Regions from separate parts of the Turicibacter sp. St.80E1 genome, predicted to be linked through region 1. Evidence: a T-box and tRNA genes for the amino acid it is inferred to sense, from the RefSeq annotation. Region 1 holds a T-box; the other regions hold tRNA genes.
What was found. A T-box is a leader RNA that pairs with one kind of tRNA and senses whether it is charged. The one in region 1 lies ahead of trpS (tryptophan--tRNA ligase), so its partner is inferred to be a tRNA-Trp.
Positions count from the first base shown of each region.

Region 2: it has a tRNA-Trp gene. The T-box ahead of trpS (tryptophan--tRNA ligase) is inferred to sense a tRNA for this amino acid. The anticodon was not compared.
Region 3: it has a tRNA-Trp gene. The T-box ahead of trpS (tryptophan--tRNA ligase) is inferred to sense a tRNA for this amino acid. The anticodon was not compared.

Region 1 is NZ_AP039386.1:1,265,595-1,269,988, reverse strand. Features, by position in the region: gene AC6I0I_RS06140 (DEAD/DEAH box helicase) at 1-1,429, shown strand, start outside; T-box leader at 1,469-1,683, shown strand; gene trpS (tryptophan--tRNA ligase) at 1,761-2,759, shown strand; gene AC6I0I_RS06130 (P-loop NTPase family protein) at 2,856-3,386, shown strand; gene AC6I0I_RS06125 (DJ-1/PfpI family protein) at 3,526-4,104, shown strand; gene AC6I0I_RS06120 (DUF4352 domain-containing protein) at 4,335-4,394, shown strand, end outside.
Region 2 is NZ_AP039386.1:704,664-709,057, forward strand. Features, by position in the region: tRNA gene AC6I0I_RS03430 (tRNA-Glu) at 515-591, shown strand; tRNA gene AC6I0I_RS03435 (tRNA-Val) at 606-681, shown strand; tRNA gene AC6I0I_RS03440 (tRNA-Thr) at 688-763, shown strand; tRNA gene AC6I0I_RS03445 (tRNA-Tyr) at 780-864, shown strand; tRNA gene AC6I0I_RS03450 (tRNA-Gln) at 873-947, shown strand; tRNA gene AC6I0I_RS03455 (tRNA-Lys) at 953-1,028, shown strand; tRNA gene AC6I0I_RS03460 (tRNA-Leu) at 1,064-1,152, shown strand; rRNA gene rrf (5S ribosomal RNA) at 1,159-1,267, shown strand; tRNA gene AC6I0I_RS03470 (tRNA-Asn) at 1,278-1,354, shown strand; tRNA gene AC6I0I_RS03475 (tRNA-Met) at 1,407-1,483, shown strand; tRNA gene AC6I0I_RS03480 (tRNA-Ser) at 1,502-1,594, shown strand; tRNA gene AC6I0I_RS03485 (tRNA-Met) at 1,614-1,689, shown strand; tRNA gene AC6I0I_RS03490 (tRNA-Asp) at 1,693-1,768, shown strand; tRNA gene AC6I0I_RS03495 (tRNA-Phe) at 1,780-1,855, shown strand; tRNA gene AC6I0I_RS03500 (tRNA-Gln) at 1,864-1,938, shown strand; tRNA gene AC6I0I_RS03505 (tRNA-Lys) at 1,944-2,019, shown strand; tRNA gene AC6I0I_RS03510 (tRNA-Leu) at 2,055-2,143, shown strand; rRNA gene rrf (5S ribosomal RNA) at 2,151-2,259, shown strand; tRNA gene AC6I0I_RS03520 (tRNA-Asn) at 2,269-2,345, shown strand; tRNA gene AC6I0I_RS03525 (tRNA-Thr) at 2,352-2,427, shown strand; tRNA gene AC6I0I_RS03530 (tRNA-Trp) at 2,440-2,513, shown strand; tRNA gene AC6I0I_RS03535 (tRNA-His) at 2,516-2,591, shown strand; tRNA gene AC6I0I_RS03540 (tRNA-Gly) at 2,596-2,669, shown strand; gene AC6I0I_RS03545 (CoA-disulfide reductase) at 2,762-4,096, shown strand; gene AC6I0I_RS03550 (hypothetical protein) at 4,210-4,394, shown strand, end outside.
Region 3 is NZ_AP039386.1:2,310,195-2,314,588, forward strand. Features, by position in the region: rRNA gene AC6I0I_RS11100 (23S ribosomal RNA) at 1-2,094, opposite strand, end outside; tRNA gene AC6I0I_RS11105 (tRNA-Ala) at 2,139-2,214, opposite strand; tRNA gene AC6I0I_RS11110 (tRNA-Pro) at 2,235-2,311, opposite strand; tRNA gene AC6I0I_RS11115 (tRNA-Arg) at 2,319-2,395, opposite strand; tRNA gene AC6I0I_RS11120 (tRNA-Leu) at 2,404-2,492, opposite strand; tRNA gene AC6I0I_RS11125 (tRNA-Lys) at 2,534-2,609, opposite strand; tRNA gene AC6I0I_RS11130 (tRNA-Gln) at 2,615-2,689, opposite strand; tRNA gene AC6I0I_RS11135 (tRNA-Tyr) at 2,698-2,782, opposite strand; tRNA gene AC6I0I_RS11140 (tRNA-Thr) at 2,799-2,874, opposite strand; tRNA gene AC6I0I_RS11145 (tRNA-Leu) at 2,887-2,975, opposite strand; tRNA gene AC6I0I_RS11150 (tRNA-Cys) at 2,991-3,064, opposite strand; tRNA gene AC6I0I_RS11155 (tRNA-His) at 3,080-3,155, opposite strand; tRNA gene AC6I0I_RS11160 (tRNA-Trp) at 3,158-3,231, opposite strand; tRNA gene AC6I0I_RS11165 (tRNA-Thr) at 3,240-3,315, opposite strand; tRNA gene AC6I0I_RS11170 (tRNA-Val) at 3,322-3,397, opposite strand; tRNA gene AC6I0I_RS11175 (tRNA-Glu) at 3,412-3,488, opposite strand; tRNA gene AC6I0I_RS11180 (tRNA-Asn) at 3,498-3,574, opposite strand; rRNA gene rrf (5S ribosomal RNA) at 3,587-3,695, opposite strand; rRNA gene AC6I0I_RS11190 (23S ribosomal RNA) at 3,869-4,394, opposite strand, start outside.

The DNA.
Region 1 (4,394 bases):
TTGTATTCCGCCATCACTTGCAAAAACACTGCGCCATTATCAAGAGACAGGTTATCGTTGGTTAAAAACGTTGTCTAAGTATCAAATGGGAGGAATTTTAGCAGATGATATGGGGCTTGGGAAAACATTACAGGTCATTTCAGTTCTTGTATCCGAACAAGAAAAAGGAACAAAACCAGCATTGATTGTAGCCCCAAGTTCCCTTGTTTACAACTGGGAACGTGAGATTCATAAATTTGCACCGACGTTGAAAACCATCATTGTTCAAGGAACGCCTAAAGTTAGAGAGCAACTGATTGAACAAGGGGCTAACGTCGATGTCGTGATTACGTCATATGATTTAATCCGACGCGATATTTCTCATTATGAAAATCAAAGATTTAGATACTGTATTTTAGATGAGGCCCATTATATTAAGAACCATAGCACGCTAAGCTCAAAAGCAGTAAAAAAAATTAAGGCTGAGATACGTTTTGCCTTAACAGGGACACCTATTGAGAATTCATTATCTGACTTATGGTCTATTTTTGATTTTATTTTACCGGGGTATTTTGGGACATATACGCAATTTAAGAAAAAATATGAGGCTCCGGTGATGAAAAATCAAAATTTAAATTTATTGAGTCGCATTCATCAACAGGTTGCCCCCTTTATTTTACGACGTCTGAAAAAGGACGTGCTGAAAGAATTACCAGAAAAAATTGAAACGAGTCTCTATTGCGAGATGGATAAGACGCAAAAAGACTTATATTATGCGATGGTTTACGAAATGAAAGAAGAAATGAACAGTGAAATTAAAACGCAAGGTATCGAGCGAAGTCGCATTAAAATTTTAGCCTTACTCATGAGATTGCGACAAATTTGCTGTGATCCCGCCCTTTACTTAGAAAATTATAAAGGGGAAAGTGCGAAGTTGCAGTTATGCTTACAATTAGTTGAAGAATGTATCGCGACGGGGCATAAGGTTTTAATTTTTTCACAGTTTACGTCGATGCTTGATATTCTGTCAAAGGCCCTTCAACAAAAAGAAATCGAACACTTAATGTTAACGGGTGCCACAAAAACAAGTGAGCGGTTAGCATTAACTGAACAATTTAACACCGACCACACGCCCGTCTTTCTTATTTCTTTAAAAGCGGGAGGAACTGGATTAAATTTAACAGGTGCGGATGTGGTGATTCATTACGATCCATGGTGGAATATGAGTGCGCAAAATCAGGCCACTGACCGTGCCCACCGATTAGGTCAAGAGAAAAAGGTTCAAGTGTTTAAATTATTTGTAAAAGATACGATTGAAGAGAAGATTGAGCAATTACAAAAACGAAAACGTGATTTGACAGAAGCAATCGTTCAGGAAGGTGAAACCTTTATTAATCAATTAAGTAACGAAGAATTGGTTCAACTTTTTGAGGATGATTATTCATTTTAATTGACAAACGATATAATATTGCATAAAATGAAACTAAATATGAATGCGTTGATTGAGAAAGAGTAATTTAAGACCTATTTTAAAGAGAGTCGATGGTTGGTGTGAATCGATAAATAACTTGAATGAATGGGCTCAGGAGCGGAACTTGAATAAAAAAAGTAGGGAACCCGGATAACAACCGTTAACAGTTTGAAGTGAAATAACGACAATCGTTATTTAAATGAGGTGGTACCGCGGTTTTAATCGTCCTCTATCGTGAGATAGAGGGCTTTTTTTATGGCCAGGAAAATGAATGAAAACATGAAATTTATATTGAAAAGGAGTCGATAGCATGTCAAGAATTTTATCAGCTATTCAACCGTCAGGAACATTGACAATTGGAAATTACTTAGGGGCATTAAAAAATTTCGTTGAGTTACAGGATGAGCATGATTGTTTATTTTTCATCGTTGATCAACATGCGATTACAGTCCCACAAGATCGCCTAGAGCTACGCAAACGGATTAAAGAGTTAACAGCCCTTTATTTAGCGTGTGGACTTGACCCAAATAAAGCAACCATCTTTATTCAATCAGAAGTCCCAGGACACACACAATTGGCTTGGATGTTAACATGTAATACCTCAATGGGTGAACTTGAACGCATGACGCAATATAAAGATAAGGTTCAAAAGCAAACGGCTAAAGGACAAGGAATTAGTGCTGGATTATTTATGTATCCTGTTTTAATGGCAGCTGATATTTTATTATATGATGTTGACTTTGTCCCTGTTGGGGATGACCAAAAACAACACGTGGAATTAACGCGTGATTTAGCAGAACGCTTTAATAACCGTTTCGGTGAAACGTTTAAAGTCCCTGAGGTGTGGATCCCTAAAAGAGGGGCACGCGTCATGTCTTTACAAGAGCCAACGAAAAAAATGAGTAAGTCAGATGATAACCCACGTAACTTTGTTTTAATGACGGATGAACCAAATGTGATTCGTAAAAAAATAAAGTCGGCCGTGACTGATTCAGATGGCGTTATTGCTTATGACCGTCAAAATAAACCGGGAATTTCAAATTTATTAGATATCTATTCAGCCTTCACTTCTGAATCGATTGAATCACTCGTCGCACGTTATGAAGGATGCGGATATGGTCAATTTAAGTCAGATTTAGCTGAGATTGTTGTTGCAGAGCTTGAACCGATCCAACAACGCATGAAAGAGTTGCTAAAATCGAATGTGATTGATGAGGTGCTTGATGCGGGGGCAAAAAGAGCTAATCAATTAGCTTTTAAAAAAGTTAAAAAAGTAGAACATAAAATGGGATTAGGACGTAAAAAATAAGAAGGGAAAGCAGCACTTGAACTAAAGTGCTCTTTTTTTATTATTTGACTTAACTCGGCACTGTTTAACGAGAAATAAGAGAGGATGTGCATGTGGGTGATGAAAAAGGTATTAATTATTGGAAGTCCTGGTGCTGGAAAAAGTACATTTGCCAGACGATTACGTACAATCACGGACTTACCGCTTTATTATTTAGATCAAATCTGGCATTGTTCAGATGGGACACACATTTTGGAACAGGCATTTGATCAACAATTAGAACGCTTATTACAAAAGGATCAATGGATTATTGATGGAAATTATAGTCGGACCCTCGAACGGCGCTTAGCAGCTTGTGATACGGTGTTTTTACTTGATTACCCAGTAGAGGTTTGTCTACTGGGGGCAGCTTCAAGAATTGGCCATCAACGGGAGGATTTACCCTGGATTGAACGGGAGTTTGATGCCGATTTTAAACAACACATTTTAGACTTTCCTCAAAAAAGATTACCTTATCTGTATGAGCAATTAGCAGCTGTCAAATTAGAAAAGACAATTATCGTCTTTAAATCGCGGGACGAGGCACAACTTTATTTGAAAAGGTTAGCGAATAAGGGGCGATGCGTGGGAGATAAAAGGGGGGAATAGGATTCTTTTTGTTGTCGAAACAACTGATTAAACGACGTAATATTGCTATTATTTAGGGTTACTGTGGAAGGTATTGACAATAGTAGCTGGCCTAAATTACAATGAGGATAATAGTTACGAAGTTAGATGGGGGCATAATATGGGGAAGATTTTGGTTTTTTTATTTGATGGGATGACGGATTATGAAATTTCATTTATTTGTCATGTTTTGCGCACAGACGCGGGGAAAGATATTATCACGGTTGCCTACGAAGATCGTGTGATTAAATCACAGGCAGGATTTAATTTAGACCCTGACTGTACCTTGTCAGAAGTCGTTGATTTAGATGTTGAAGGATTAATTTTATGCGGGGGGCGCGAGGTAGATATTAAACCTTCATTAATGAGGCTGATTAAACGTTGTGATAAGGAAAGAAAATTATTAGCTGCTATTGGTACAGCGGGAACCATTATGCTAGCAAAATCAGGGGTTTTAGATGAAGCAACGTATACGACGCCATTAACGGCATGGACGACAAAATATCAGTATGTCTATGGGATTCAGGATCCATTTCCTCGAGATAATTATATTGATAAACGATTGGTCCGTGACCGTCATATCATTACCGCACAAAGTATCGCTTTTTTAGATTTCACCTTAGAAATTTGTGCATGGTTTAAGTTATTTCAAAATCATCAGGAAAAGCACGCGTTTGCTCGCTTAGTTAAGGGGGCTTAAAAGATTAACTCTTTATCAAAGAGTTAATCTTTTTTTATAGGGAAAGATTCGACTCTTCAATTTTCTTTTTTTTGAGTATTCTTTTAAAAATATGACAAAGATGAACAAAGTTATACAGCTCAAATAAAACAATCCATTACTTTTTTTAGCGAAAAAAGAGGGATATAAACTAGTTAGGCTCAAGATAGGATATAATGAATGGTAAGAATAAGATGAAATGGGGAGTTTATATGCCAGACATAAAATCGATCTTATTGCTGTGTTCCTTTTTATGCTTTATTACGGGGATT
Region 2 (4,394 bases), 560 kb from region 1:
ATAGACTTATTAAGCGGTTATCATTACTTCAAATGATGCGCTATTAACTTTAGGTTTCTGAAATGGATAGGTCATATTTCACTTAAGGAGAGTAGAATAGATGAAGGATATTAGAAATTTTCGTTTTAGGATGGTTATAGATTTTTTTTATACGTGGTACTTATTATTTAGAAGGGGAGAAGACGTTATATTATTGAAGTGAACGGTTATAAGGTTTTCCAATCGAGGATAACGTGAGAAGACTATTAATGATTGATTATCTGTTAAGGATACTTGTTCAATAGCATGGATACGATATTTACGCTTAATGAATCCCATTTAAATAAAACTCAGGGATCTTGTGAAATCAGATTATAGACTTTTTATGCTCAACCTATTTATCACGTGAAACATTCCATTGAGGCTTTAATAGGAAAGGAAGGTTGGATAGAGTAAAAGAGACTGAAAAAATAAAAAAAACAAAAAAACTTTTTGACATAGGGTTTGAATCGTGATAAAATAAAAAAGTCGAAAAGGCCCGTTGGTGAAGCGGTTTAACACACATGCCTTTCACGCATGCATACACGGGTTCGAATCCCGTACGGGTCACCATTAAAAATAAAAGTGGAGGATTAGCTCAGCTGGGAGAGCATCTGCCTTACAAGCAGAGGGTCGGCGGTTCGAGCCCGTCATCCTCCACCATAAAGAGCCGGAATAGCTCAATTGGTAGAGCAACTGACTTGTAATCAGTAGGTTGCGGGTTCAAGTCCTGCTTCCGGCACCATATAACAAAAGAATACGGTGGGGTAGCGAAGTGGCTAAACGCGGCGGACTGTAAATCCGCTCTCTGAGAGTTCGGCGGTTCGAATCCGTCCCCCACCACCACTTAAGAATGGGCTATAGCCAAGCGGTAAGGCAACGGACTTTGACTCCGTCATGCGCTGGTTCAAATCCAGCTAGCCCAGCCAATGATGTCCTGCTAGCTCAGTTGGTAGAGCATCTGACTTTTAATCAGAGGGTCAGAGGTTCGAGTCCTCTGCAGGACACCATTTTAAAAAAAGGCGCGTGCCTGAAATAATGAAATGCCTGGGTGGCGGAACTGGTAGACGCACAGGACTTAAAATCCTGCGGGTGGTGACACCCGTGCCGGTTCGATTCCGGCCCTAGGCACCAAAAAGGTCCAGTAATGATAGCAAGAAGGTCACACCTGTTCCCATACCGAACACAGAAGTTAAGCTTCTTAGCGCCGATTGTAGTACGAAAGTGCGAGAGTAGGACGTTGCTGGGCAATAAAAAAAGCCTCAATAGCTCAGTTGGTTAGAGCACTTGACTGTTAATCAAGGGGTCCTAGGTTCGAGTCCTAGTTGGGGCGCCATAAAATATTATCTTTTAGAAAGATTATATTTGAAAAATTAATATAAAATGAAGGCGGAGTAGCTCAACTGGCTAGAGCGTACGGTTCATACCCGTGAGGTTGTGGGTTCGAGTCCCTCCTCCGCTACCAAAATAAATATGGAAAAATGGAGGAATACCCAAGTCCGGCTGAAGGGATCGGTCTTGAAAACCGACAGGGCGTGAAAGCGTCGCGGGGGTTCGAATCCCTCTTCCTCCGCCATATTAAAATAAATAAACATCGCGGGGTGGAGCAGTTGGTAGCTCGTCGGGCTCATAACCCGAAGGTCGCAGGTTCAAGTCCTGTCCCCGCAACCAAAAGGTCCAGTGGTGTAGCGGTTAACATGCCTGCCTGTCACGCAGGAGATCGCGGGTTCGATTCCCGTCTGGACCGCCATTTAAATAAAAGGCTTGGTAGCTCAGTCGGTAGAGCAAAGGACTGAAAATCCTTGTGTCGGCGGTTCGATTCCGTCCCAAGCCACCATTTAAGAATGGGCTATAGCCAAGCGGTAAGGCAACGGACTTTGACTCCGTCATGCGCTGGTTCGAATCCAGCTAGCCCAGCCAATGATGTCCTGCTAGCTCAGTTGGTAGAGCATCTGACTTTTAATCAGAGGGTCAGAGGTTCGAGTCCTCTGCAGGACACCATTTTGAAAAAAGGCGCGTGCCTGAAATAATGAAATGCCTGGGTGGCGGAACTGGTAGACGCACAGGACTTAAAATCCTGCGGGTGGTGACACCCGTGCCGGTTCGATTCCGGCCCTAGGCACCAAAAAAGGTCCAGTAATGATAGCAAGAAGGTCACACCTGTTCCCATACCGAACACAGAAGTTAAGCTTCTTAGCGCCGATGGTAGTACGAAAGTGCGAGAGTAGGACGTTGCTGGGCAACAAAAAAGCCTCAATAGCTCAGTTGGTTAGAGCACTTGACTGTTAATCAAGGGGTCCTAGGTTCGAGTCCTAGTTGGGGCGCCATAAAAAGCCGGAATAGCTCAATTGGTAGAGCAACTGACTTGTAATCAGTAGGTTGCGGGTTCAAGTCCTGCTTCCGGCACCATATTTAAATAATAGGGGTGTAGTTTAACGGTAGAACAGCGGTCTCCAAAACCGTTAGTGTGGGTTCGATTCCTGTCACCCCTGCCATGGCGATTGTGGCGAAGTGGTTAACGCATCGGATTGTGGCTCCGACATTCGTGGGTTCGATTCCCATCAGTCGCCCCAGTATGCGGGTGTAGTTTAATGGTAGAACTTCAGCCTTCCAAGCTGACTGTGAGAGTTCGATTCTCTTCACCCGCTCCAATATGATTTTAACATCCTTCGGGGTGTTTTTTTTATTAAAAATCATATATAATAGTTGAACTGCCAGTGATATTGATTCAGGGAGGTTTATTATGAAAGTGATTATAATCGGTGGTGTTGCTGCTGGGATGAGCGCGGCTGCAAAGTTAAAACGTGCGAATAAGGAAGCCGACGTTGTTGTGTATGAAAAATCTAAGCATGTTTCGTTTGGGGCTTGCGGATTACCTTATTTTGTTGGAAACTTTTTTGAGGATTCAAATAAGATGATTGCTCGAACAGCAGAACAGTTTAATGCTTCAGGTATTTCGGTTAATACAGAACATGAGGTTTTGTCTATTAATACGATGAATCAAACGGTATCGGTTAAAAATTTATTAACTGAAGAGATCTTTACAGATCATTATGATCAATTGATGATTGCAACAGGTGCGAGCGCTATTATTCCTCCGATAAAAAATGTTCATGTAGGGAATGTTTTCACCTTAAAAAGTATGGAAGATGGTCTAGCTTTAAAAAATATGATGACTAATGAGGCTTTAAAACGTATTGCGATTGTTGGAGCAGGATTTATTGGTTTAGAGGTTGTTGAGGCAGCTAAGCAATACGGGAAAGAGATACACGTATTTCAATTAAATGACCGCGTACTTGTTGATACATTTGATAAGGAAGTTACAGATATTTTAGAAGAAGAATTAAGACAGCAAGGCGTTCACTTACACTTGAATAATACGGTTACTGAGTTAATCGGCGACACTCAGGTGCAAAAAGTTGTGTCAACTGATGGAATATTTGATATTGATTTAGTTGTTTTAACAACGGGTGTTCGTCCTAATACAACCTTTTTAAAGGATAGTGGCCTTGAGATGACGGCAAATGGAGCAATTATTATTGATGAGGAAGGGCGTACTTCAGTACAGGGCATTTATGCCGCAGGAGATTGTGCAACTATTTCTCATCGTTTAAAGAAGGACCCTGCATATATTCCTTTAGCAACTGGTGCTAATAAGATGGGACGTATTATTGGTGAAAATTTAGCCGGGGCTCATAAGAAGTTTAACGGATCTTTGGCCTCTGCTTGTTTGAAGGTCTTAAGTTTAGAGGCGGGACGCACAGGATTATCCGAAAAAGAAGTGCAAGATTTAGGAATTGATTATCGCTCTGTCTTTATTACTGATATGAACCAAACCTCATACTATCCCGGACAATCTAAAATATCTGTTAAGTTAATTTATGATGCTCATACGAAAGTTATTTTAGGGGGACAGGTTGTTGGACGCAAAGATGCTGTTCAACGTGTTAATGTTTTGGCAACGGCTATTTTTGCACGTTTAACGACAGACCAATTGGCAATGTTAGATTTATGCTATGCACCACCATTTTCAAGAACTTGGGATGTTTTAAATATAGCAGGAAGTGTTGCAAAGTAAAGTTTTGAATGAAAGAACTTATGTCAAACATGAAAACTGTTTAAGACATAAGTTCTTTTTTTGTGTCAAATAGAAAAAAAGTCAATATAATAACTAGTAAAGGAGGGATTATTATGAATGAAAATGATAGTGCTCCTATTAACTGTGATGAATGTCATCATGATCAGGGATTCAGTAAAGAAGTGTTAAAAGAGGCAGGAGTTACAACGGGTTATTTACCAAAGGAAACTCCACCTATAGACCATCCGATGCATCGCCGATTACATTTTTTGATGTTTTTAATTTTAATCTTCTTTTT
Region 3 (4,394 bases), 1.0 Mb from region 1:
TGCTCAATATCAAGCTACAGTAAAGCTCCACGGGGTCTTTCCGTCCTGTCGCGGGTAACCTGCATCTTCACAGGTACTATGATTTCACCGAGTCTCTTGTTGAGACAGCGCCCAGATCGTTACGCCTTTCGTGCGGGTCGGAACTTACCCGACAAGGAATTTCGCTACCTTAGGACCGTTATAGTTACGGCCGCCGTTTACTGGGGCTTCAATTCAAAGCTTCGCTTGCGCTAACCTCTCCTCTTAACCTTCCAGCACCGGGCAGGCGTCAGCCCCTATACATCACCTTGCGGTTTAGCAGAGACCTGTGTTTTTGATAAACAGTCGCCTGGGCCTTTTCACTGCGGCTTGCTTTCACAAGCACCCCTTCTCCCGAAGTTACGGGGTCATTTTGCCGAGTTCCTTAACAAGAGTTCTCTCGCTCATCTTAGGATTCTCTCCTCGCCTACCTGTGTCGGTTATCGGTACGGGCACCTAATAAATTATCCCTAGAAGCTTTTCTTGGAAGCGTGACATCAGCTGACTTCACCCTTGCGGGCTTTCGGCATCACAGCTCAATGTTTCGCCATGCGGATTTGCCTACATGACCACCTCACTGCTTACACGTGAATCCATTCACACGCTCAACTTAGCCTTCTCCGTCACTCCTTCAGTTTATTAAGTGGTACAGGAATCTCTACCTGTTGTCCATCGGCTACGCCTTTCGGCCTCACCTTAGGTCCCGACTTACCCAGGGCGGACGAGCCTTCCCCTGGAAACCTTAGGCTTTCGATGGATAGGATTCTCACCTATCTTTCGCTACTCACACCGGCATTCTCACTTCTAACCGCTCCACAGCTCCTTCCGGTACTGCTTCTCCGCTGTTAGAACGCTCTCCTACCACTGACACTTCGTGTCAATCCGCAGCTTCGGCGGTCCGTTTAGCCCCGGTACATTTTCGGCGCAGAGTCACTCGACTAGTGAGCTATTACGCACTCTTTAAAGGATGGCTGCTTCTAAGCCAACCTCCTAGTTGTCTGTGCATCTCCACATCCTTTTCCACTTAACGGACACTTGGGGGCCTTAGCTGGCGGTCTGGGCTCTTTCCCTTTTGACCATGGACCTTATCACCCACAGTCTGACTCCCGATTATATCTATCTGGCATTCGGAGTTTGATTGAGATCAGTACCCCGAGGTGGGGCCATCACCCATTCAGTGCTCTACCTCCAGTAGACTCTTATCGAGGCTAGCCCTAAAGCTATTTCGGAGAGAACCAGCTATATCCGTGTTCGATTGGAATTTCACCCCTAGCCACAAGTCATCCAAGCACTTTTCAACGTGCCCTGGTTCGGCCCTCCAGTCAGTGTTACCTGACCTTCAGCCTGCTCATGGCTAGCTCACACGGTTTCGGGTCTACAACATCGTACTCCTCGCCCTATTCAGACTCGCTTTCGCTTCGGCTCCGTCTCTTCAACTTAACCTTGCACGATATCGTAACTCGCCGGTTCATTCTACAAAAGGCACGCCATCACCCTTTAACGGGCTCTGACTAGTTGTAGGCACACGGTTTCAGGTTCTCTTTCACTCCCCTTCCGGGGTTCTTTTCACCTTTCCCTCACGGTACTGGTTCACTATCGGTCACTAGGTAGTATTTAGCCTTACGAGATGGTCCTCGTTGCTTCCGACGGGATTTCTCGTGTCCCGCCGTACTCAGGATCCCTTCCCTGCTTCACACAATTTCACCTACGGGACTCTCACCCTCTCCGGTTGGCCTTCCCAGACCATTCGGCTATCATGTTCAGTCATTTCTGAAGGTCCTTCTACCCCGGATTACTCCGGTTTGGGCTCCTCCCTGTTCGCTCGCCGCTACTTGGGGAATCGATGTTTCTTTCTTTTCCTCCAGGTACTTAGATGTTTCAGTTCCCTGGGTCTGTCTCCTCTATGGCTATTGATTCACCATACGGTGCTAGCGTATGACCACTAGCGGGTTTCCCCATTCGGATATCCCCGGCTCTTTGCTTACTTACAGCTCCCCGAGGCGTTTCGCCGTTTGTCGCGTCCTTCTTCGACTCCTAGTGCCTAGGCATCCTCCGTGCGCCCTTTATTACTTAACTTTTCTTCTTCAGAAGATATCTAGTTTTCAAAGATCAATTCTTTTTGGTGGAGACTAGGGGGATCGAACCCCTGACCTCCTGCGTGCAAGGCAGGCGCTCTCCCAGCTGAGCTAAGTCCCCATTCTCTTTTTCTTTTTTAATGGTCGGGAAGACAGGATTCGAACCTGCGACCCCCTGGTCCCAAACCAGGTGCTCTACCAAGCTGAGCCACTTCCCGTTTTTTATGGCGCGCCCAAGAGGAGTCGAACCCCTAACCTTTTGATCCGTAGTCAAACGCTCTATCCAATTGAGCTATGGGCGCTATTTAGTTGGTGCCTAGGGCCGGAATCGAACCGGCACGGGTGTCACCACCCGCAGGATTTTAAGTCCTGTGCGTCTACCAGTTCCGCCACCCAGGCTTTTTATCTATGCTTTATGTACTCTTTTTCAGTTAAAAAAATGGTGTCCTGCAGAGGACTCGAACCTCTGACCCTCTGATTAAAAGTCAGATGCTCTACCAACTGAGCTAGCAGGACATCATTGGCTGGGCTAGCTGGATTCGAACCAGCGCATGACGGAGTCAAAGTCCGTTGCCTTACCGCTTGGCTATAGCCCATTCTTAAGTGGTGGTGGGGGACGGATTCGAACCGCCGAACTCTCAGAGAGCGGATTTACAGTCCGCCGCGTTTAGCCACTTCGCTACCCCACCGTATTCTTTTATTATATGGTGCCGGAAGCAGGACTTGAACCCGCAACCTACTGATTACAAGTCAGTTGCTCTACCAATTGAGCTATTCCGGCTCTTTATTAAATTGGTGCCTAGGGCCGGAATCGAACCGGCACGGGTGTCACCACCCGCAGGATTTTAAGTCCTGTGCGTCTACCAGTTCCGCCACCCAGGCACATTACTATCTAATTGGAGGCGCCAATCGGATTTGAACCGATGATCAGGGAGTTGCAGTCCCACGCCTTACCACTTGGCTATGGCGCCTAATCATATAAGATATGGGGCGACTGATGGGAATCGAACCCACGAATGTCGGAGCCACAATCCGATGCGTTAACCACTTCGCCACAATCGCCATGGCAGGGGTGACAGGAATCGAACCCACACTAACGGTTTTGGAGACCGCTGTTCTACCGTTAAACTACACCCCTATTTATAATGGTGCCGGAAGCAGGACTTGAACCCGCAACCTACTGATTACAAGTCAGTTGCTCTACCAATTGAGCTATTCCGGCTCTTTATGGTGGAGGATGACGGGCTCGAACCGCCGACCCTCTGCTTGTAAGGCAGATGCTCTCCCAGCTGAGCTAATCCTCCACTTTTATCTTTAATGGTGACCCGTACGGGATTCGAACCCGTGTATGCATGCGTGAAAGGCATGTGTGTTAAACCGCTTCACCAACGGGCCATTTTTTAATGGCGCCCCAACTAGGACTCGAACCTAGGACCCCTTGATTAACAGTCAAGTGCTCTAACCAACTGAGCTATTGAGGCTTTTTATTTATGGCCTAGCGACGTCCTACTCTCGCACTTGCGTACTACCCTCGGCGCTAAGGAGCTTAACTTCTGTGTTCGGTATGGGAACAGGTGTGCCCTCCTTGCCCTTATCACTAGACCTTCTGTCAGATTTCATCAATCTCACAAAACTAGATATCTTCTGCTTACTTCTTCTTGTCCGGCAACTCTCGCATCACAGTGGTAAAGTTCAATAACTGTTCATCACCTTCGTGATTCCTCAGTTCTTTTCACTTTCTGCCTGTGATAACCGCTCGTTTTTGCCTTTCCTATTTAGTTAAGTCCTCGATCGATTAGTATCAGTCCGCTTCATCTGTCACCAAACTTCCACTCCTGACCTATCTACCTCGTCGTCTTCAAGGGATCTTACTTCTTTCGAATGGGAAATCTCATCTTGAGGGGGGCTTCACGCTTAGATGCTTTCAGCGTTTATCCCTTCCACACGTAGCTACCCAGCTATGCTCCTGGCAGAACAACTGGTACACCAGCGGTGTGTCCATCCCGGTCCTCTCGTACTAAGGACAGCTCCTCTCAAATTTCCTACGCCCACGACGGATAGGGACCGAACTGTCTCACGACGTTCTGAACCCAGCTCGCGTACCGCTTTAATGGGCGAACAGCCCAACCCTTGGGACCGACTACAGCCCCAGGATGCGATGAGCCGACATCGAGGTGCCAAACCTCCCCGTCGATGTGAACTCTTGGGGGAGATCAGCCTGTTATCCCCGGGGTAGCTTTTATCCGTTGAGCGACGGCCCTTCCATTCGGTACCGCCGGATCACTAAGCCCGACTTTCGTC